One region of the Actinoplanes sp. NPDC048796 genome, then DNA from elsewhere that is predicted to be linked to it. Evidence: riboswitches for the same ligand, from Rfam matches in the RefSeq annotation. Region 1 holds a riboswitch; each other region holds the start of a gene.
What was found. Region 1 has a riboswitch for cyclic di-AMP ahead of AB0C26_RS22285 (transglycosylase family protein). Riboswitches for the same ligand answer to the same signal wherever they lie in the genome.

Region 2: another riboswitch for cyclic di-AMP. It lies ahead of AB0C26_RS12410 (transglycosylase family protein); the one in region 1 lies ahead of AB0C26_RS22285 (transglycosylase family protein).
Region 3: another riboswitch for cyclic di-AMP. It lies ahead of AB0C26_RS13435 (hypothetical protein); the one in region 1 lies ahead of AB0C26_RS22285 (transglycosylase family protein).

What each region holds. Positions count from the first base shown of each region.
Region 1 covers NZ_JBEZGO010000005.1:142,727-149,473, forward strand. Annotated here, with positions in the region: gene AB0C26_RS22270 (amidohydrolase family protein) at 1-37, shown strand, start outside; gene AB0C26_RS22275 (hypothetical protein) at 93-353, shown strand; gene AB0C26_RS22280 (hypothetical protein) at 419-1,201, shown strand; gene AB0C26_RS22285 (transglycosylase family protein) at 1,183-1,866, opposite strand; cyclic di-AMP (ydaO/yuaA leader) riboswitch at 1,869-2,024, opposite strand; gene AB0C26_RS22290 (hypothetical protein) at 2,210-2,584, opposite strand; gene AB0C26_RS22295 ((2Fe-2S)-binding protein) at 2,631-3,386, opposite strand; gene AB0C26_RS22300 (LLM class F420-dependent oxidoreductase) at 3,452-4,348, shown strand; gene AB0C26_RS22305 (peroxidase family protein) at 4,449-6,747, opposite strand, start outside.
Region 2 covers NZ_JBEZGO010000002.1:852,945-859,691, reverse strand. Annotated here, with positions in the region: gene AB0C26_RS12435 (FAD-dependent oxidoreductase) at 1-621, shown strand, start outside; gene AB0C26_RS12430 (FAD-binding oxidoreductase) at 684-1,361, shown strand; gene AB0C26_RS12425 (hypothetical protein) at 1,363-1,725, opposite strand; gene AB0C26_RS12420 (LysR family transcriptional regulator) at 1,722-2,663, opposite strand; gene AB0C26_RS12415 (nuclear transport factor 2 family protein) at 2,734-3,099, shown strand; gene AB0C26_RS12410 (transglycosylase family protein) at 3,145-3,753, opposite strand; cyclic di-AMP (ydaO/yuaA leader) riboswitch at 3,758-3,929, opposite strand; gene AB0C26_RS12405 (saccharopine dehydrogenase NADP-binding domain-containing protein) at 4,041-5,276, shown strand; gene AB0C26_RS12400 (XRE family transcriptional regulator) at 5,254-5,820, opposite strand; gene AB0C26_RS12395 (methyltransferase domain-containing protein) at 5,868-6,641, shown strand; gene AB0C26_RS12390 (TetR/AcrR family transcriptional regulator) at 6,656-6,747, opposite strand, start outside.
Region 3 covers NZ_JBEZGO010000002.1:1,066,034-1,072,780, reverse strand. Annotated here, with positions in the region: gene AB0C26_RS13445 (beta-phosphoglucomutase family hydrolase) at 1-500, shown strand, start outside; gene AB0C26_RS13440 (glycoside hydrolase family 65 protein) at 556-2,919, shown strand; gene AB0C26_RS13435 (hypothetical protein) at 2,966-3,994, opposite strand; cyclic di-AMP (ydaO/yuaA leader) riboswitch at 3,998-4,133, opposite strand; cyclic di-AMP (ydaO/yuaA leader) riboswitch at 4,344-4,477, shown strand; gene AB0C26_RS13430 (hypothetical protein) at 4,481-5,545, shown strand; gene AB0C26_RS13425 (ABC transporter ATP-binding protein) at 5,797-6,570, opposite strand; gene AB0C26_RS13420 (ABC transporter permease) at 6,563-6,747, opposite strand, start outside.

The DNA.
Region 1 (6,747 bases):
CGTTCACAAGCGCCGTCCGCGGCGGCCGTCACTCTGACGTGGCGGTGTGGCGCGCCGGGCAAGATCTCCCATGAGTCGCTATGTTGGTACGCATGACGACGGCCGGCGCACGCGGGACACTCCTGCCGCGCGCGTTGCTGTCCATTCTGCTGTTCGTGTTGCTGGCGCAGGTCGCCACGCCGCAGCGGCCGTCCGCCGCTGTTTCCTCCTCCGCCGTTTCTGAATCCTCCCCGGAAGAGCCGGGTGAGGAGGCGGAGTTCGAGCAGGCGCCGCTTGACCGCGCCACCGTCCTCAGTACGCAGTTCACCGCGGGTGTCCGCGGTTCTCGCGCGCCTCCGGCCGCGTCCCTCTGATCACCGCTTGGTGATCGCAGCCCTGTTGCGAAGAGTGGACGTGCCGACTGGACGGATAGATAGTCATGAATGTTGTAGCGGAGATGCTCGTTTCCTCGCCGGCGCCGGCGGCCATCTGGGCCACGCTGATGCTGCTCACCCTGCCCGCTCTGCTCCTACTGGGCAGCCCGCAGGCGATGCGCCACCCCCGGAAGGCGGCTCAGGAGACCGTGGCCGCGCTGCGGTCGCAGGCCACCCTGCGGCGGCGTCAGGCCGAGGAGGCCGAGCGGGCGGCCCAGTTCGCCTCGGAGGTCGAGGTGGCGGCCTCGCGGGCGGCGGCCTCGGCGCAGCGCTGGCAGGAGATCTGGGAGCAGGCGTCGGCCTCGGTGAACACGGCGTACGACGCGTGGCTGGAGGCGGATGCCCGGGTGCGGAGCGCGGCCTCGGCCGCGGCGTGGGGCACCCCGTGGTCGGTGCGGACCTGCGAGGAGTACGCGGCGCGGGAGCGCTTCCTGCACCAGGCCGTCTCGGCGGCGGTCGGCCGCGGCGAGCTCCCGGCTTCGGCGCTGGGTGACGCGATCGCCGGGCGCAACGGCTGGGACGCGCGGCTGCACCCGGTCGACCAGGAACTGGTGATCGCGCGGGCCTCGGCCGCGTGGCTGCGCCAGTGCTACGACCTGGCCGTCGAGGCCGAGGCCACGGCCTGGCACGACGCCTCGCTGGCCCGGCGCGCCGCGAGCAGCCTGCGCGAGGAATCGCAGGCGGCCGCGGTGCTGGCGGCGGCCCCGGCCCCGGTGCGGGGGAACACCGAGGTCCGGGCGAGCCGCCGGGTCACTTTCGGGGAGATCGCTCAGATCGCGATGCGCTGACCCGGGAAGATCAGGTTCGGGTCGTCGATGATGCTCTTGTTGAGCTCGGCGAGCCGCTCCCAGCCACCCTCGATCTGGTAGCGGTTGGCGATCTTGGCCAGGGTGTCGCCGGCGCGGACCACGTAGAAGTCACCGCTGGTCCGGGTCGTCGACTTGTGGGTCGACGTCGTCTTCGCGCTCGACTTGTGGGTCGTCGAGGTCGACTTCTTGTGCGTGCTGTGGGTGCTGTGGCTGCTGTGCGTGCTCGTCGACTTCTTCTTCACCGACGACTTCTTCGTCTCCGAAGCGCCGCTGGTGTTGTGGCCCTTGTAGCTCTTGGACGAGCCGGCCTTCTTGCCGCAGACGGGCCAGGCGCCGATGCCCTGACCGTCGAGGACCTTCTCGGCGATCCGGATCTGCTCGCTGCGGCTCGCCTTGTCGGCAGTGCTGGCGTACTTGCCGCCGCCGTAGGCCTTCCAGGTGCTCTTGGTGAACTGCAGGCCACCGTGGTAGCCGTTGCCGGTGTTGATGCTCCAGTTGCCGCCGGACTCGCACTGGGCGACGGCGTCCCAGTTGACGCTGCCCGCGGCCTGAGCCGGCTGGGCCGCACCGAACAGGGCGAACGCTCCGGCCACGCCGGCGGTGGTCAGGCCGAGGGCGATGGTGTGCTTACGGGTCTGTGCCATGGAAGAACAACCTCCACGCCTACGAGGTGAGCTGTCGGGTTCGGGCTGAGGTGCCCGGCCGCACGTGGCGGCTTCACCCCGAGGCACGCGCTGGGCGTGCCGAGGAACGTGTGGGTCCCCCGCTCCATGCCTGAGTTGAATTCCGTCGGGCGGCGGCAGGACTCGGCGTTCCGCCCGCGGTGCCCACGATCGTGGGACCGGCCGACCGTAACCACGCCCGGCGACGGTCGGCAAAGGCCCGAAGGGCGATCGTGACGTTGTTCTCAGTACGCCCAGGCCGGGAATGTGCCCGATTTCGTCCCGTTATGTGGGCCACCACGATCAAGGCCGCGACCAGGCACGATCAGTCCGGCGTTACCAGGCCCTGCAGCCCGACGACAATGGCGACGAGACCGAAGATCGCCAGCAGCAGTCCCCGGCCGAACGGCGCGGCGCCCGGTTCGACCGGTTTGCGACCGGTCAGGCGGTCCCAGAGCAGCGCGACGCCGACGGCGATACCGACCACCTCGAAGTGGAAGACGTGCGGCCCGTCGAACAGGTGCACAAGCAGGTAGTAGCCGCCGGCCACCAGGGCGACGACGCCGACCACCCAGCCCCAGGGCGCCACCTTGTCGGCGAACCCGCCCACCCCACCGCCCACCCGGGGAATCTGCCGCAGCAGGGCCGCGGCCAGCAGCAATCCACCGAGGATGTTCGCGAGATCCAACAACAACGCCATGAGCATGCCTCCCTGGTACCCATACGGGAGCGCTCCCATGTTCGGTTCAGCGCCGCTGGATCGAACAGTCCGCGCAGAGCCGCTGATGCGGAATCGTGAATGCCAGGCAGCACGTGCGGCGACGGACCCGCTCGGCGTTCCACTCGACCAGCCCCGCCACCCCCAGCGTCCGCAGCACCCGGCCCGTCGTCTCCCCCGGCGGCACCCCGGCCACCGCGGCGGCCCGCTGAGCCGCGTGCGCGACCCCCGCCGAGAGTGACCCCAGCAGCAGGCGCCGGCTGACCCGGGTCGCGTCGGCAACGGTGTCGAGCAGCGGCGTCACATGCTCGTCGAGCAGCGTCCGGCGCAGCGTCGCCAGCAGCGCGCCCTCGTCACCGGCGACCCGGACCCGCGGCTCTCCGCCACCGGCCAGCGGGTCGCCGGGCAGCACCGACACCGGCACGTCCTCGCGCAGCCCGAGCCGCGCCGGCGCGTACCGGTCGTCGAACCGGATCAGCACCTGAGCACGCGAGAGATGCGGCACCCGGCGCGCCGCCACCCACCCGAAGACCGCCGGAACCGCGAGCCAGAAGGAGTACGCCTTCCAGATCAGCGCCGCCGACACGTGCGGCTGCGCCGCCGGCCACCGGCGCCGGCCCGCCTCGAGCAGCACCTCGACACCGTCGCCGACCAGGCTTTCCGCGGGGATCCAGCCCTCGAGATCGCGCACCAGCAGGTCGGCCGCGAGCCCCGGCACCCGGTTGCTGGAGCCGAAACCCGCCGCGATCGCGGCGAGGATCGGCGCGTCCACGAGATCTCCCACCACCGCTGTATACCCGCCCGAACGCTTTTCAGTGACGCGTCCCCAGTGGACGGTAGGGTGGCCCGGTGAAACTGGGTGTGAACCTGCCGCAGACCACCACCTACGACCTGGCGCACGACGTGACCGCGTTCGCCCGGGAAGCCGAGCAGATCGGCTTCGACAGCCTGTGGGCGTACGACCGGGTGCTGACCCCGGAAGACCAGACCGGACCCCACGGGTTGTACGGAATGCCCGATGTGCCGTGGCCGGAACGGTACGGCTACACCACGGATCCACTGGTCACCCTGTCGATGGCGGCCGCCGTGACCTCGCGGATCGAACTGGGCACAGGCGTCCTGGTGCCGCCGCTGCACGTACCGGTCCGCCTGGCCAAGATGCTGTCGGCCCTGGACGCGGCCAGCGGCGGCCGCCTCATCGCCGGCCTGGGCGCCGGCTGGTCCATCGACGAGTTCGAGGCCAGCGCCCCGCGCCCGCTGACCGAGCGGGGCGCCGCCCTGGACGAGTTCCTGGACGTGGCGGAGGCGGTCTGGGGCCCCGACCCGGTCACCTTCGACAACGGTCGATACTCGATCAAATCCGCCCGTATCAACCCAAAGCCCGCCCGACGCGTCCCGGTCATCCTCGGCGGCCGCGGCGAACCCGCCCTGCGGCGCATCGCCCGCCGCGCCGACGGCTGGCTCCCGACCGCGACGGCACCCCAGCAGGTCGGCGAGACCCTGACCCGCCTGCGCGACCTGGCCGAGGCGGCGGGCCGTGACCGAGCGGCCATCACCTGCGTCTTCCAGATCGGCGTGGCCGCGACCCCCTCCGTACCGAAGATCGTCGAGGAGATCGAGGCCCTGGCCAAGGTAGGCGTGGACCACGTCTACGTGACCCTGCCGTCGGCGTTGTCCTCACTGACCGAGCTGATCGACACCGCGGCCGCCCTGATGTCCGCCGCCGAGGACGCCGACCTGCACTGACCCCACCCCGCGCGCCGTGTCGGCCGCCGCCGCGGAAGTGGAGCGGCGGCCACGAGCGGACCGCGCACGACCGGCCCGGCGGCCCAGCGCTGTCGCCGGATCACGTCGAGGACGACGGCCAGGGTTTGAACGCGTTGGCCGGAAGCTTGGCGCCCAGTGCTGGGCAGTGGCGGCTGATCAGGGCGGTCATGCTGGTCTCGGCGATCCGGTCGAGGCCGAACCGGGTGTAGATCTCGGGGCGGTAGTCGGCGGTCAGGAACCGGTCGCTCTGCAGCCGCCGCGAGGCCATCAGGATGAAGACGCGGAACGCCGTGTCCGAGAAGCCGAAGCCCTCGGGCGGCGTCTCCGCGAACAGGCCGACCATCGTGTCGACCTCGTCGATCGACCGGTAGACGGCGCGAAGCTTGGCCACCGAGGCGGGATCGGCCGAGAGGTCCTCCCAGCGTGTGATCCGGGGCAGGTGCAGTGCCTCGCGGAAGTCGTTGTAGCGCGGGACGTCGCGGTGCCGGGTGCGGATCAGGTCGACCACCGACAGGTCGATCACCTCGCCCTCGCGGACGAAGTTGAGCAAGGCCCGCGGATAGTTGTGCAGTGCGATCGCCCCCGGGTGGGCGATGCCGAACGAGTACAGGGTGTCGGTCAGCCCGAATTCCCGCAGCGCGTCGTCGGCGCGGTCGCCCTGGATCTCCGGGAACTCCGCGCGGCGCAGCAGGGCGCCGTCACCGGCGGCGTGGAACGCGTACGAGTCCGGGATCAGCGGATGCATCCGGTAGACGGTGACGAAGTCCTCGGTCAGCGAGTACGGCGTGCCGTGGTGGTCCGGTGTCGTGGCCGGGATGCCGTGCAGCGCGTTGGCGTCGGTGAGCCACAGGCCGGCGCGGCTCAGCCAGTCCTTCGGCGGGACGCCGCTCCAATTGACGTTCATGGCCCGCTCCAGCACCGGCGTGGCCAGGATGGCGGGCGTCCACTCGATCGTATGGATCTTCACGATGATGGCGGCGACGATGAGGCGCGCGGTCTGGTAGATCCGCTCGTCCGGCCACAAAGGATTCCGTGACCGCAGCTCGTCGCAGAGGAGGTTGTGCTCGCGGGCGAAGAGCGTGTGCATCGCGCCGAGGCCGAGCCACCACGCCTCGCTGAACCCGGTGATCTCCGATCCGGCCACGTCGAGCGGCAGATAGCCGTCGGGCGTCATCCGCAGTTTGGCGCCGTCGCGCAGGTCGAGGGCCTTGGCCGTGGTGGTGCCGTAGACCTCGGAACCGTCCCACCAATGCGACGCGACGTTGCCGAAGAGCACGCCGTCGCGGGTGACGTTCCCGCCGACGCGCATCTCCGGCTCGAGCGGGCCACCGGGCGTGTTGGCCCAGCCCGCCATGTCCGGCGGCAGCGGAACCCGGACATCCGCCACGCCGAGCGGGTGCCGGGCGTGCACGACCCAGTCGTGCACCTGGAACTGGATCCACGCCGCGGCCAGGATGTTCAGCGACGTGGCCGGCCGGAAATCGTGGCGGTGCAACAGTTCCCGGCTCACCACGATCGGGTTGGGCTCGATGACCAGCTCGGGCCGGGCCACGGCGGCGACGTTGCGCCCGAAGGCGGCGCCGACGGCGCCCATCGACGGCTCGGCCAGATCGTTCCAGGTTCCCTCGTGGGTACGGAAGGCGCGCGCGTCCGCCGACGGCGGCGCCGGCACGGGCCGGGCCGACGGCGGGGCGGGCCGGGTCTCGGTGTCGATCAGGTTCTCGCGGCGCAGCACGTCGCGCAGCGCCGCCAGATTGAGCAGCGACAGGGCCTCCGGCAGGCGGTGCCACGGCCGGAACCGGTTGACCACGCCGAACAGGGAGCGCATGGCCGCCCCGGCGATCCGGTTGCGCAGCGGGACCTCGGTGACCCAGTGCCGGCGGTCGCGGTGCGCGGCGCTGGCGTCGTAGGCGGCCTCGCGCACCCGGTTGAGGTTGCCGAGCGGACGGAACTCCGCGGTCGTGTTCCAGGGGTTGAACCGCAGGGCGTGCACGGCTCCGTCGTCCGTCGCGCCACTGTGGATGGTCAGCACGGCGATCGGCTCGGCGTCGGACTTCCACTCCACGGCCGCGTCCTCGATGGGCGTCTCGCGGGGGCCGCGATAGCGTTTGACGCACAGCTCCAGGCGTACGTCCGCGGCCTGAAGCCGCGACGTCATCTCCTCGCGCAGGAAGTCGAAGCCGGAGAACGGGGCGGCCGCGGGGGTGCCCGGCGCGGGCCGCAGAAGGTACTGCACGGCGGTGCCGCCCCAGGCGATCGGCACGCGGCTCCAGTAGGTCTCGGTGGCGACGCTGCCGATCCGGCGGCGGCCCCGCTGAACGTTGCCGACCATGCGCAGGGTCTCGACGGGCCCGAGGACGAAGACCAGGCGGACCAGC
Region 2 (6,747 bases), on a different contig from region 1:
CACCGCGCCAACGGCACCGAGCTGCGCATGAACACGCACGTCACCGAGGTGACGGCCGACGGCGTACGGCTGGCCGACGGCACCTCGGTGCCGGCCGACGTGATCGTGGCCGGCATCGGTGTGACGCCGAACGTCTCGCTCGCCGCCGGCGCCGGCCTCGAGGTCGACAACGGCGTGCTCGTCTCGTCGAGGCTGGCCACCAGCGACCCCGACATCTTCGCGGCCGGCGACATCGCCAACATCGAGCACCCGCTGCTCGGCCGGCGCCTGCGCGTGGAGCACTGGGACACGGCGATCCGCAGCGGTCCGGTGGCGGCACGGGCGATGCTCGGCGAGGACGTGGTCTACGACCGCCTGCCGTTCTTCTTCACCGACCAGTACGACCTGGGCATGGAGTACACCGGCTCGGCGCCGGCGGACGCCGAGGTGGTGATCCGCGGTGACCTCGCCGCTCGCGAGTTCATCGCGTTCTGGTTGGTCGACGGCAAGGTGGCCGCCGGCATGAACGTCAACATCTGGGACGTCTCCGACAAGATCGACGCGCTGATCCGATCGGGCGCCACCGTCGACCGGACCCGGCTGGCCGCCACGGACGTGGATTTGTCCGAGCTGGCCGCGTAGAGCAGCGCGTTTCGCACTCGGTGTCCGTCGCGCCGGGGCGGATGATCGGCGACGCTTCCGGGGTGGCGGCCTCACAGTGGTGGCCCGCGGAAGTGCTCACCCACGAGCGCCGCGGAGCCGACGTCGTGGTCTTCACCTGCCGCACCCGCCGGGCGATGCCGTTCCGGGCCGGGCAGCACGTGGAGATCGAGTGCCCGTACCGGCCGTGGCAGAGCTCGCCCTATGCCATGGCGAACGCCCCGCGGCGGGACCGGGTGCTCGAGTTCCATGTGCGCGCGGGATCCCCGTCCGGCGTATCGGCCGCCCTCGTCGAACGGCTCAAGCCCGGCGACACGCTCAGGCTCGGCGAGCCGCACGGTTCGATGGCGCTCAACCCGTACTCCCGCAGGGACCTGGTCTTCATCACGGGAGGAACCGGCCTCGCCCCGGCCAAGGCGTTGATCGATGAGTTGTCAAGGTACAACCGCACAAGGTGGATCCATCTGTTCCGCGCGGAGCGGGATGACGGCGCCTTCTACGACCGCGAGCCGCTGGACCGGCTGGCCGTTCGCCATCCCTGGCTGACGATCGTGCGCACGACGGCCGACGTCGCGGAGGCCGTCGCCGCACGTGGCCCCTGGCCCCATCACGACTTCTACATCTCGGGGCCGCAGTCCATGGTGGACTGCATGTTGGAGCGACTGGAGGCGCTGCGGGTGCCGGCGGCGCGCATCCAGTACGACGCCTTCGCCCTGCGCTGACTCACTCCGGGTTCAGATGGGCGAGCAGAGCGCCGGCCTCCGAACGCAGCTGCTCGGCCCGCTCCGGCCGGCCCAGCTCGGCATACTCGGTCGCAGCGCGTTCCCGATCGTCCGCCTCCGCCCGGACGATCTGTCTCACGTCCTCCTCGGTCAGCACTCGGCGTGCCACCTCGGTCGCGCCGACGCCGACAGGCGATGTCTCGATGGCCAGGCTCACCCCCGTACCCTCATCGGTCTGCACTGCTTCGGCGTTGTCGATAGCTGCGAGCGTCGCCCGCAGAACCGCGATCGCGGCACGATCGCGGGCCTTCATCGCGGGTGGAAGCGCCTCTCGAAGCTGTTGCCGGAGCGGTGTCTCAGTCATGCCGAGACGTTATCGAGTTCCGGCGATCGAGGCTTTCGGTTATCCACAGGGGCGCCCTCGGCGACCGAGTTGTCCACAGCGAAGGCCCGCCGCAGGTGCGGGAGCAGGGCCGATAGCGCCGGACTCGCGCGCCGGCGCCAAACAAGCGCCAACAGCGCCGGAATCGGCACGTTATCGATGGGTATGGCGGTGAGGTGGGGAAATGCGGGCGCCATGGACTCGCTCAGCACTCCCACTCCCAAGCCGCGCGACGCGAGCTCGGCGACGGTCCCGGGCGCCGACGCGACCAGCGCGACGTCGGGGATCAACCTCGCCGCCAGACAGGCCTCGTCGAAGGCGGCACGGATCCCGGTGCCTTGCGGCAGGGTGACGATGGGGTACGCCGTGAGGTCGGCCAGACAGATGCGGTCGCGGGGCTCGTCCGGAGGAAAGAGCGCGACCAGGCCCTCGCTGCTGATCACCTGCGTGGCCAGGTGCTCGGGCGGCTCGCCGGCGAGGCCGACCAGGGCGATGTCGATCGCGCCGGCCCGGACTCCGGCCACGAGATCATGGGAGTCGCCCTCGGTCAGTTCGAGCTCGATGCCCGGGTGCTCGCCGTGGAAGCCGGCGATCCCGGCGAACAGCGGTGTGATCTCGCAGCCGCTCACCATTCCGACCGTCACATGCCCGCGAACCAGGCCCTTCACCTCGTCGATGGCCTCGCGCAGGTCGGCTGCGGCGTCGAGCGCGGCCCGGGCGTACGGCAGCGCGGCCACCCCCGCCTCGGTGAGGCGGGCGACTCGTCCCGAACGGTCGAACAGCTCCGCACCGAGCTCGCTTTCCAGCGCCTTGACCTGCGCACTCACGCCCGACTGGCTGATGTGCACCTTCTCCGCCGCCCGGGTGAAGTTCGCTTCCTCGGCGACCGTCACGAAGTACTCCAGCTGCCGCAGTTCCATAACTGCGGATTCTAGCTCCCATGAAAACCATGCGTTGGACTTCTCATCCCGCCTCGAGAAGGCTGGACGCATGACGAAACGAGAGAAGGCCCAGCGCCCCGAAGACCTGACCCGCCTGTTCGTCGAGCGTGCCAACGCCAAAGACGCCGAAGGCCTCGCACTGCTGTACGAGGAGGATGCCGTGATGGCGTACCCACCCGGACGCCAGACCGTCGGCCGCGCCGCCATCCAGCGCATGTGGGAGGAGGCTCTGCCACACATGCCCACCGTCGAGCCCGAGGAGCCGCTGCCCACCCTGCTGAGCGGCGAGCTGGCCCTGACCTCCACACCTCCGCGAGATGGCTCGGGCGCCCGGGCCCAGGTGGTTCGCCGCCAGCCCGACGGCACGTGGCTGCGGGTTCTCGACCAGCCGGAATTCCAGACTCCGCGGTCGTGATCCCGGCGCCGGCGATCAGGCATTCGCCGGCGCCGGGAGCAGCTATTACAGCGCCAGAGGCTGACCCGGGAAGATGCGATGCGGGCTGTTCAAAGCGGCGCGATTCAGGCGGTATAGGGCTCGCCAGCCGCCTTCCACGTTTGCCTTGGCGGCGATTGAAGCAAGGGTGTCGCCGGCGCGCACCACGTAGTAGCGGCCTGTGGATGACGCTGTGGATGGAGCCTTGACGGTGGATTTGCGAGTGACCGTGTTTGTACTGCGATATTGGCGGGTAGAGAAGGCCTTTCGGCCACAAGTCGGCCACGCGCCCAGGCCCTGGGAACGGCGGACCAGCTCGGCGATTTGGATTTGTTCCGCGCGGGATGCCTGGTCGGCGGTGCGAGCGAAACGGTGTCCGCCGTGGGAGCGCCACGTGCTGCGGCTGAATTGCAGGCCGCCGTAGTATCCGTTGCCGGTGTTGATGCCCCAGTTGCCGCCGGATTCGCACTCGGCGATGGCGTCCCAGTTGACGGAACCGCCCTTGGCGAGCGCGACGGCGTGCGCCGGCGCGGCGGCCGGGGGTGAAGCGAGTGCCGGGGCTGCTGGGGCGGCCAGAGTGACAGTTGCGGCGGCCAGGCCCACCATGACGCGGGCAGGTTTGCACATTTGTGCCATGACGAAAGACCCTCCACGCCTGCGAGGTCAGCTGTCGGGTTCGGGCTGAGGTGCCCGGCCGCGCGTGCGCGGCTTCACCCCGAGGCGCGCCAAAGCGCCGAAGAACTCGGGTCCCCCGCTCCATGCCGTAAGTATGTGTTCCGCCGGGCAGCGGCAGGATTCGGCGTTCCGCCCGTACGGACCGGCGGCGACCGCGAAAGGGCACCCGCCGGATTCTTATAGGAATAGGCGAGATCGACGTTATCGTGTCGCGCGCATTTGTGGAGCTTGTTGGAGAATTGGCAACCATGACCGAGCACGACATCGTCGTCTACGGCGCTTCCGGCTTCGTCGGTGCGCTGGTGGCACGGCATCTGGCCGAACATTCCCCCGATGGCCTTCGGATCGCGCTGGCCGGCCGCTCCGAAAGCAAACTCGATGCTGTGAAACGCCGGCTCGGCGTCGAATGGCCGATCCTGGTCGCGGACGCCGGTGACGCCGACGCGGTCGCCCGGCTCGCGCGGGCGACGCGGATTCTCGTCACGACCGTGGGGCCGTACGCGAAATACGGCAAGCCATTGGTGGACGCCTGCGCCCGGGCCGGAACCGACTATCTCGACCTGACCGGTGAGGTTCTTTTCGCACGTCAGAGCATTGACGACAACCACGAGGTGGCCCGTGGCACCGGTGCCCGGATAGTGCATTCGTGCGGGTTCGACTCGATCCCGTCCGACCTCGGTGTGCACGTTCTGAGCGAGGCCGTTCGCCGTGACGGCGCGGGCGAGCTCACCGACACCGCGATGGTGGTGACGAGCCTGCGCGGCGGGGTCAGCGGCGGCACCATCGACTCGCTGCGCCATCAGCTCGACACCGTCAAGAGGGATCCGGCGAAAAGGCGGGTCGCGGCCGGCCCGTACTCGCTGAGCCCGGACCGGGCCGCCGAGCCGGACCTCGGCCGGCAGTCCGACATCGCCACCGTTCGGGGCGAGCGGGTACATCCGTCGCTGCGGGGGACACTCGCGCCGTTCTTCATGGCGTCCTACAACACGCGGGTCGTCCGGCGCAGCAATGCGCTGCGGGGTTACGCGTACGGGCGCGAGTTCCGCTATCGGGAGTTCATGAGTGTGGGCGCGTCGCCCCTGGTGTCCCCGGTGGCCGCCAACGGCGTCAAGCTGGGCTTCGGTGCCCTCGTCGCGGGTCTGATGTTCCCGCCGACGCGATATGTGATCGACCGCGTGCTGCCGAAACCGGGTGAGGGGCCGTCCAGCGACAAGGGGCACTTCACCTGCGACCTCTTCGGCCGCACCTCGACGGGCGCCCACTACACGGCCCGGTTCCGGGACGACCACGATCCTGGCTACAGCGGCACGGCGATCATGCTGGGGGAGAGCGCCCTGGCCCTGGCCGTCGACCTGCCGAAGGGTGAGGGTGGCGTGCTGACCCCGGCCACGGCGCTCGGCGACACGCTCGTGGAGCGCCTTCGGGCCGCCGGCGTGGAGATCTCCACCCGCGGTTCCAGCGTCAGTGATGGTCGCCGTGGTTGAGCAGGTGGGAGCGTTCGCCCTCGTGGTCGAGCACGCACAGGACCTCGGCCGGGCCGTCGAGGGCGCCGAACGCGTGCGGGACCATCGTGGAAAACGAGGCGGCCTCGCCCGTGCGGACGGTGATGGTGCGTTCGCCCAAGCGCAGGATGATCGTGCCCGAGAGCACGGTGAACCAGTCGCGGCCCGGGTGGACCCGCAGATCCTTGGGCATCGCACGGGTCACTCGCAGCTTGGCCACGGTCTGGTTGCTCTCGTGGGAGAGCAACCACGTCGTGATGCCGCGAGCCTCGTCGCGGTGCGGGCGGATCACCACGTCGTCGTCGGCGCCCGACTCCACGAGCTGGTCGAGGGTGATGCTGAGCGCCCGCGCGATCGGGGCCAGCTGGTCGAGGGCGATCCGCCGGTGGCCGGTCTCGATGCGGCTGAGCGTGGACGGGCTCAGGTAGCAGCGGGCCGCCAGCTCGTCGAGGGACCAGCCGCGAGCCATCCGCAGGCCCCGGATGCGCTGGCGGACCAGGGCATCGAGTTCGCCGTCTTGCGTCATACGCAAGATGCTATGTCGCTGACGCAAGATGCGGCTACCTTCGAGACATGGCACATACCGCTTTCGCTGAGCTGCTTGACCTCGACGCCGAGGTGTTGCGCGACTACCACAACGAGGTCATCACCTGGGTCGGCTCGCTGGCCCCGGCCCAGCCGAAGATCATCGACCTGGGTGCGGGCACCGGTGTGGGCAGCCGCGCGCTTCTGCGGGCGCTGCCGGGAGCCGAGGTCGTCGCGGTCGACATGGACGACGAGATGCTCGCCCACATCCAGGCCACCGACCCCGGGATCCGGACGGTCCGGGCCGACCTCGACCAGCCCTGGCCCGACCTCGGGCCGGCCGACCTGATCTGGGCCTCGGCCTCGCTGCACCACCTGGCCGACCCGGTTCGCGGGCTGCGGCAGGCCCTCGACGTGCTGCGGCCCGGTGGGCACCTCGTGGTCGCGGAGCTCGAGTCCTTCCCCAGCTTCCTGCCGGCCGGTCCCGAGGCCGACATCGAGGGCCGCCTCAACGCGGAACTCGACAAGATGCGGGCCGAGCATGGGCTGCACATGCACGCCGACTGGCCGGCCCTGCTGGCCGAGGCCGGCTTCGTCGTCGAGGCTGACCGCCGGTTCGACATCGACCTGCGGCCGCCGTTGCCGGCCGCGGCCGGCCGCTACGCGGAGATCTCGCTGGGCCGCGGGCTGCACCGGCTCGAGGATCGGCTTTCGGCTGACGACCTGAAGGCCCTCGAGGAGATCGTGGCCGGTATCAAGACCCGCGACGACCTGGTCGTCCGTGCCACCCGGACGGTCATCGTGGGGCGCAAGCCCAGCTGAAAGCCGCAGCCGGGCTAAAGGCCGCCGCCGGGCTGGAGGCCGCCGCCGGGCTGGAGGGTTTCGGCCAGTGCGACGGCGATGGTGGTCAGGTGCTCGGCCAGCTCGT
Region 3 (6,747 bases), on a different contig from region 1:
CCCTGCCCGAGGGCACCCCGGACGACGGTCCCGACCTGCTGACCGTGAACGGCCTCGGCAACCGTAAGAACATCCTCGTTCTCCAGAAGATCCAAGAAGGCGCCGTCCAGGTCTACGAGGGCTCCGTGGAGTACCTCAAGGCCGCACAGCAGGCCGGTCTGCGCCGCGCTGTGGTCTCGGCCAGCGCCAACTGCAAAGACGTCCTCGAGGCGGCCGGCATCGCCGACCTGATTGAAGTACGCGTGGACGGGGTAACCGCCCGCGAACAGGGCCTGCCGGGCAAGCCCGCGCCGGACACGTTCCTGTACGCGGCCAAGCAGCTCGGGCTCGACCCGAAGAGCTGTGCCGTCTACGAGGACGCCCTGGCCGGCGTCGCCGCCGGTCGCGCGGGCGCGTTCGGCATCGTGATCGGTGTCGACCGAGTGGGTCAGTCTCAGGCACTTCTGGACAACGGGGCCGACGTTGTGGTTTCGGATCTGTCCGAACTCCTGACGCGTTAGTGCACGTACTCCATTAAGACTTTTCTCCTTCCTCATAGGTACGAGAGGCACCACCGTGATCCGTGAACGGGCATATCCCGTCGACCCTTGGCACATCCGGGAGACTCGCCTCGACCTGGATCTGCTGGCCCAGTCCGAGTCGGTCTTCGCGCTGAGCAACGGACACATCGGGATCCGCGGAAATCTGGACGAGGGCGAGCCGCACGGCCTGCCGGGCACCTACCTCAACTCGTTCTACGAGCTCCGCCCGCTGCCCTACGCCGAGGCCGGCTACGGCTTCCCGGAGTCCGGCCAGACGATGGTCAACGTCACCAACGCCAAGCTGATGCGGCTGCTGGTCGACGACGAGCCGTTCGACGTGCGTTACGGCGAGCTGCGCTCGCACGAGCGCGTGCTCGACCTGCGGGCGGGCACGCTGGAGCGCAACGTCGAGTGGGTCTCGCCGTCCGGCCAGGCCATCCGGGTCCGCACCGTGCGCCTGGTGTCGTTCACCCAGCGGGCCGTCGTGGCGTTCCTCTACGAGGTGGAGCCGCTCGACAGCACGGCCCGGCTGATCCTGCAGTCGGAGCTGGTCGCCAACGAGCAGCTGCCGGCGATGAGCAAGGACCCGCGCGTGGCGGCCGTGCTCGATCACCCGCTGCAGTCCGAGGAGGTCCTCGAGCAGCGCACCGGCGGCCTGCTGGTGCACCGCACCAAGGCCTCCGACCTGCGCATGGCCGCGGCCATGGAGCACCTGGTCGAGACGCCCGGCAAGCACGCGGTGACCACCGAGGGCCACCCCGACTGGCTGCGCACGACAGTGGCCTGCAAGCTGGAGCCGGGTCAGAAGCTGCGCGTGGTGAAGATCGCCGCCTACGGCTGGTCCTCGCACCGGTCGCTGCCGGCCGTGCGCGACCAGGTCGGCGCCGCGCTGGCCAGCGCCCGGCTCGACGGCTGGGAGGGCCTGGTCGACAACCAGCGCGAATACCTGGACGCGTTCTGGGACCACTCCGACGTCCGCGTCGAGGGCGACCCCGAGGTGCAGCAGGCGGTCCGCTTCGGCCTGTTCCACACGCTGCAGGCGGGCGCCCGGGCCGAGCAGCGCCCGATCGGCTCCAAGGGCCTGTCCGGCCCCGGCTACGACGGCCACACGTTCTGGGATGCCGAGACCTTCGTCCTGCCCGCGCTGACGTACACACAGCCCGGCGCGGCGGCCGACGTGCTGCGCTGGCGGCACTCGACGCTGGATCTGGCCCGGGAGCGCGCGCAGACCCTCGGCCTGCAGGGCGCCGCCTTCCCGTGGCGCACCATCCGCGGCCAGGAGTGCTCGGCGTACTGGCCGGCCGGCACCGCCGGCTTCCACATCGGCGCCGACATCGCCGACGCCGTGCGGCGGTACGTGCAGGCCACCGGCGACTACGACTTCGAGCGTGAGTACGGCCTGGAGCTGCTGGTCGAGACGGCCCGGCTCTGGCGTTCGCTCGGCCACCACGACCGGCACGGCCGGTTCCACATCGACGGGGTGACCGGCCCCGACGAGTACACGGCGGTGGTCGACGACAACATCTACACCAACCTGCTGGCGCAGCAGAACCTGCTGACCGCGGCCGACGCGGCCAAGCGGCACCCCGACCTGGCCCGCAAGCTCGGCGTCGACGACGAGGAGACGGCGAGCTGGCGGGACGCGGCGGCCTCGGTCCACATCCCGTACGACCGGGAACTCGGCGTGCACCAGCAGTCGGAGGGCTTCACCCGGCTCCAGGAGTGGGACTTCGAGAACACCCCGCCCGAGGCCTACCCGCTACTGCTGAACTACCCGTACTTCGACCTGTACCGCAAGCAGGTGGTCAAGCAGGCCGACCTGGTCATGGCGATGTACATCCGCGGTGACGCGTTCACTCCGGAGGAGAAGGCGCGCAACTTCGCCTACTACGACGCCCGGACCGTCCGCGACTCGTCGCTGTCGGCCTGCATCCAGGCCGTGATGGCGGCCGAGACCGGCCACCTCGAGCTGGCGCACGACTATCTGGGCGAGGCCGCCCTGATGGACCTGCACGACCTGCACCAGAACTCGCGGGACGGCCTGCACATCGCCTCGCTGGCCGGCACGTGGATCTCGCTGGTCGCCGGGCTCGGCGGCATGCGCGACTTCAACGGCCAGCTGTCGTTCGCGCCCCGGCTGCCCAGCCGGATCAACGCGCTGGACTTCTCTCTGCTCTGGCGGGGCCTGCGCCTGCGGGTGAACGTGACCCCCGAGGAGGTCACGTACTCGCTGCGCAACGGTGGCGGCTCGGCCCGGCTCGTGCTGCTGCACCACGGCAAGGAGGTCGAGGTCACCCAGGTCAAGCCGGTGACCGTGGCCAACCCGCCGGCCATCCAGGCCGGCCCGGCGCCGACCCAGCCCGCCGGGCGCGCCCCGGTGCGGCGCGCCACCGCTTAACCGAAAACGGCCCCCGGGGTTTCCCGGGGGCCGTCTTTCGCCTGTCTCAGAGCATCGACACGTGTACGTGGTCGGTGTGGTCGCTGGGCCCGTGATAGGCGCGCCACTCGCCTTCCGAGGGGAACCAGATCTGCTTGTACCAGATCACGTAATAGATGCCGAGCCGGTCCGCGTTGCGGACCAGGAACGCCATCAGGTTGTTCCCGTACTCCTTCATGTCCGCGTTGTGCGCGACCGAGAAGCCGCTGTTCTGCAACGACCAGTCACAGGCCCGGCCCTTCGGGTGCTCGAACGGCCCGCCGTCGCGGTGACAGCCCACGAACCTGTTGAAGCCCGCCTTCTTCGTCTCTTTGTACATATTCAATGTACGGGCGGTGATGCATCCGCTGGTCGTCGGATCTTTCACGGTGCACGACTCGGGCGAGAAGCCGCCTTCGGAATTGCGCGGCGCGGGTTTGGCCTTCGGCGACTCGGCGAGGACGTGGCCCTGCGTGAGGCCTTCGCCGCCGACCAGGTTGAGGGCCTGGCTGGCCGCCTCCTTCTGCTTCTTCATCGCGACGAGGTTGGTCTGCTGCTTCTTGACCTCGGCGTCCAGTGCCACCTTGGACTTCGTGACCTCGTCGATCGCCTTGTTCAGCTCGCCGAGCTTCCGGTCGTGCTCGGTGTTGATCTCCTCGAGCGACATGGCCCGGGCCAGGAAGTCGTCCGAGCCCTTGCTGCTCAGCAGGAAGCTGGCCGCGTTGAGCTGGCCGAACCGGTACTGCTGGTTGGCGATCGCGTTGACCTCGGGAATCAGCGCGTTGCGGCGGGCCTCAGCCGTCTTGATCTTGGCGGCGAGAGTCTTCTGCGCGGCCGTCGACTTCGCCACGGCGCCCTTGGCCTGGACGAATCGGCGGTTCGAGGACTCGATCAGCTCGTCGAGAGTCAGGTTCTGTTTGCCGGCCGACTCGTCCGGCGCCGCTGACGTGCCGTCGCCGGGCTCGGCGTAGGCCGGAGATATGGGTGACGCCAGGAAAGCGACAGAAACGATCGGCGCCAGGGCAAGCATCAGCCACCGGCGGGGTCGTACGGTCATGCAGGTTCCTTCCGGTTAACCGCCGACCGGGTTAGCTGACGGGTTCGGGACGGAAGCGATCCCTACCGCTGACGCGGATGCACCCCATGACTGACCTGGTTCCCCGGCTCGCCTCACGGCGATTGGGCGGTGGCCGCCGGCACCTCGGGGGCGGTGCCTGGTTAGGCGGACCGGCGGTCAGTTTACCCGAGAACAAGAGAGGCTTCAGGCCTGGCAAAACGTTATTCGCGTAGTCCACCTGTGACATTCAGTAATAGTGGCTACTGTGCGTCGCCATTCAATTGCTTCGCGTGCGATAACTGTCGATCGTTCGATGTCTTCGGTATGGTCGGTGCCGGTCCCCACCCCCCGGGGATCGCCGCCTAATCGTTTCCGGACGAGCCGGGGAACCAATCTTTCCGGGGTGAATCCGCGCCAGCGGTAGGGATCAACTTCCGTCCCGAACCCGTCAGCTAACTCGGTCGGCGGCCGACGGAAGGAACAGGTGTGCGGCAGAAGACTGTCCGGCGACGACTGGCAGCCACCATGGCGATGCTCGTCGCGATCTTTGGTCTCGCGTTAGCGGTGGCCGGCCCGGCGTCGGCCGCGCCGGGCGACACGGGCGACGACGGCGAGGGCGCCCCCAAGACCCTCATCCAGCAGCTCGAGGCCGCCTCCAAGGGGTTCGTCGAGGCCAAGGAGGCGCTGGACCGCTCGCGCAAGCGCCAGACCGAACTGGCGGCCAAGCTCAAGGAGCTCGACAAGCAGCTCGCCCCGCGGCAGGCGGCACTGGACGAGCTCATCCAGCAGTCGTACCGCACCGGGCGCCTCGGCCCGATGAGCGCGCTGCTGTCGGGTGGCTCGTCCGAGGGCTTCCTCGACCGGGCCGAGACGCTCGAGACGATCGCGGTCAAGGAGAACACGGCGGTGGCGGCGCTCAAGAACACCCGCGACGCCCAGCAGGCCGCCAAGGTCGCCATCGACACCGAGGTGCGCAACGAGCAGAAGCAGGTCGCGCTCATGGCCAAGCGCAAGGTGCAGGCCGAGGCCGCTCTGAAGGCCGCCAACACCGGCGGGAACGACAAGACCGGTCAGGACGCGCCGCAGGCCGGCGACAAGGCCGTCAGCTCCTCCAGCAAGCAGAAGGCGGGCGCGGCGCCGCGCGACTCCGACGGCTCGCTGCCCTCCGAGAGCTGCTCCGAGCCTGATCCCACCACGAGCGGGTGCCTGAGTCCTCGGACGCTCAATGCCCTCAAGCAAGCGCAAGCGGACGGCTTCACCCGTTATGTCGCCTGCTTCCGCGAGCAGAACAGCGGTGAGCATCCCAAGGGCAAGGCCTGCGACTTCGCCGCCGACAAGGACGGCTTCGGCGGCGTCGCCACGGGCGCCAGCAAGACGTACGGCACCAACCTCGCGAACTACTTCATCAACAACGCGGACCGGCTGGGCGTTCTGTACGTCATCTGGTTCGAGCGGATCTGGCTACCCAGTAGTGGCTGGAAGGCGTACACCAGAGGAAACGGCGACCCTTCCAGCGACCACACGAACCACGTGCATCTCTCGATGCGATGACATGGCTCCGCTTCGCTCCGCGGGCGATCGCCTTGTAACCGATGAGATGGGGCGCGATTTTCCGCCGTCCGCAAACCCCGCGGCCGTCGAAAAACCGAGCCCCATCTCATCGATGACATGGCTCCGCTTCGCTCCGCGGGCGATCGCCTTGTAACCGATGAGATGGGGCGCGATTTTCCGCCGTCCGCAAACCCCGCGGCCGTCGAAAAACCGAGCCCCATCTCATCGGCGGCGATCGCGGTGTTTTCGGGCTACTTCCGTACGAAGGTCTCGTACTCCTTCATGACGTCGTCAGTCGGGCCGTCGGCACGGATCACGCCCGACTCGAGCCAGATCGACCGCTCGCAGGTGTCGCGGATCGACTGCTCGCTGTGGCTCACCAGGAAGACCGTGCCGGCCTCCTGACGCAGGTCGCGCACCCGCTGCTCGCTGCGCTTGCGGAATTTCGCGTCACCGGTGGCCAGCGCCTCGTCGATCAGCAGCACGTCGTGCTTCTTGGCGGCGGCGATCGAGAAGCGCAGCCGGGCCGCCATGCCGGACGAGTACGTCTTCATCGGCAGGGAGCTGAAGTCGCCCCGCTCGTCGATGCCGGAGAACTCGATGATCTCGGCCGTACGCTCCTTGACCTGGGCCGGCGTCATGCCCATGGCCAGGCAGCCGAGCTCCACGTTGCGTACCCCGGAAAGGTCGTTCATCAGCACCGCGTTCACGCCCAGCAGCGAGGGCTGACCGGCGGCGTAGATCGCCCCGCCGCGCTCGACCGGCAGCAGGCCGGCGATCGCCCGCAGCAGCGTCGACTTGCCGGAACCGTTGGTGCCGATCAGGCCGATCGCCTCGCCCCGGTAGGCGACGAAGCTGACGCCCTTGACCGCGTGCACCTCGCGCACGGCCCCGCTCTTCTTGCCCGTCACGATCCGCTTGAAGCTGGCCAGCGGGCTGTTCGCGCCCGGCGCCACCGAGCCGTAGATGCGGTAGACGATGTGCGCGTCGTCCGCGATGACCGTAGGAACCCGTTCGTCAGCCACGGCCGTAGCCTTTCTCTCCGCGCCAGAAGTACACGTACCCGCCGATGCCCACGAAGACCGTCCAGACCACCGCGTACGCCCAGAGACGCAGCGGCGAGGAGGCCAGCGTCACGTTCTCCATCAGGGCGTGCCGGATCAGCTCGATGAAGACGAGCATCGGGTTGGCTTCGACCAGGG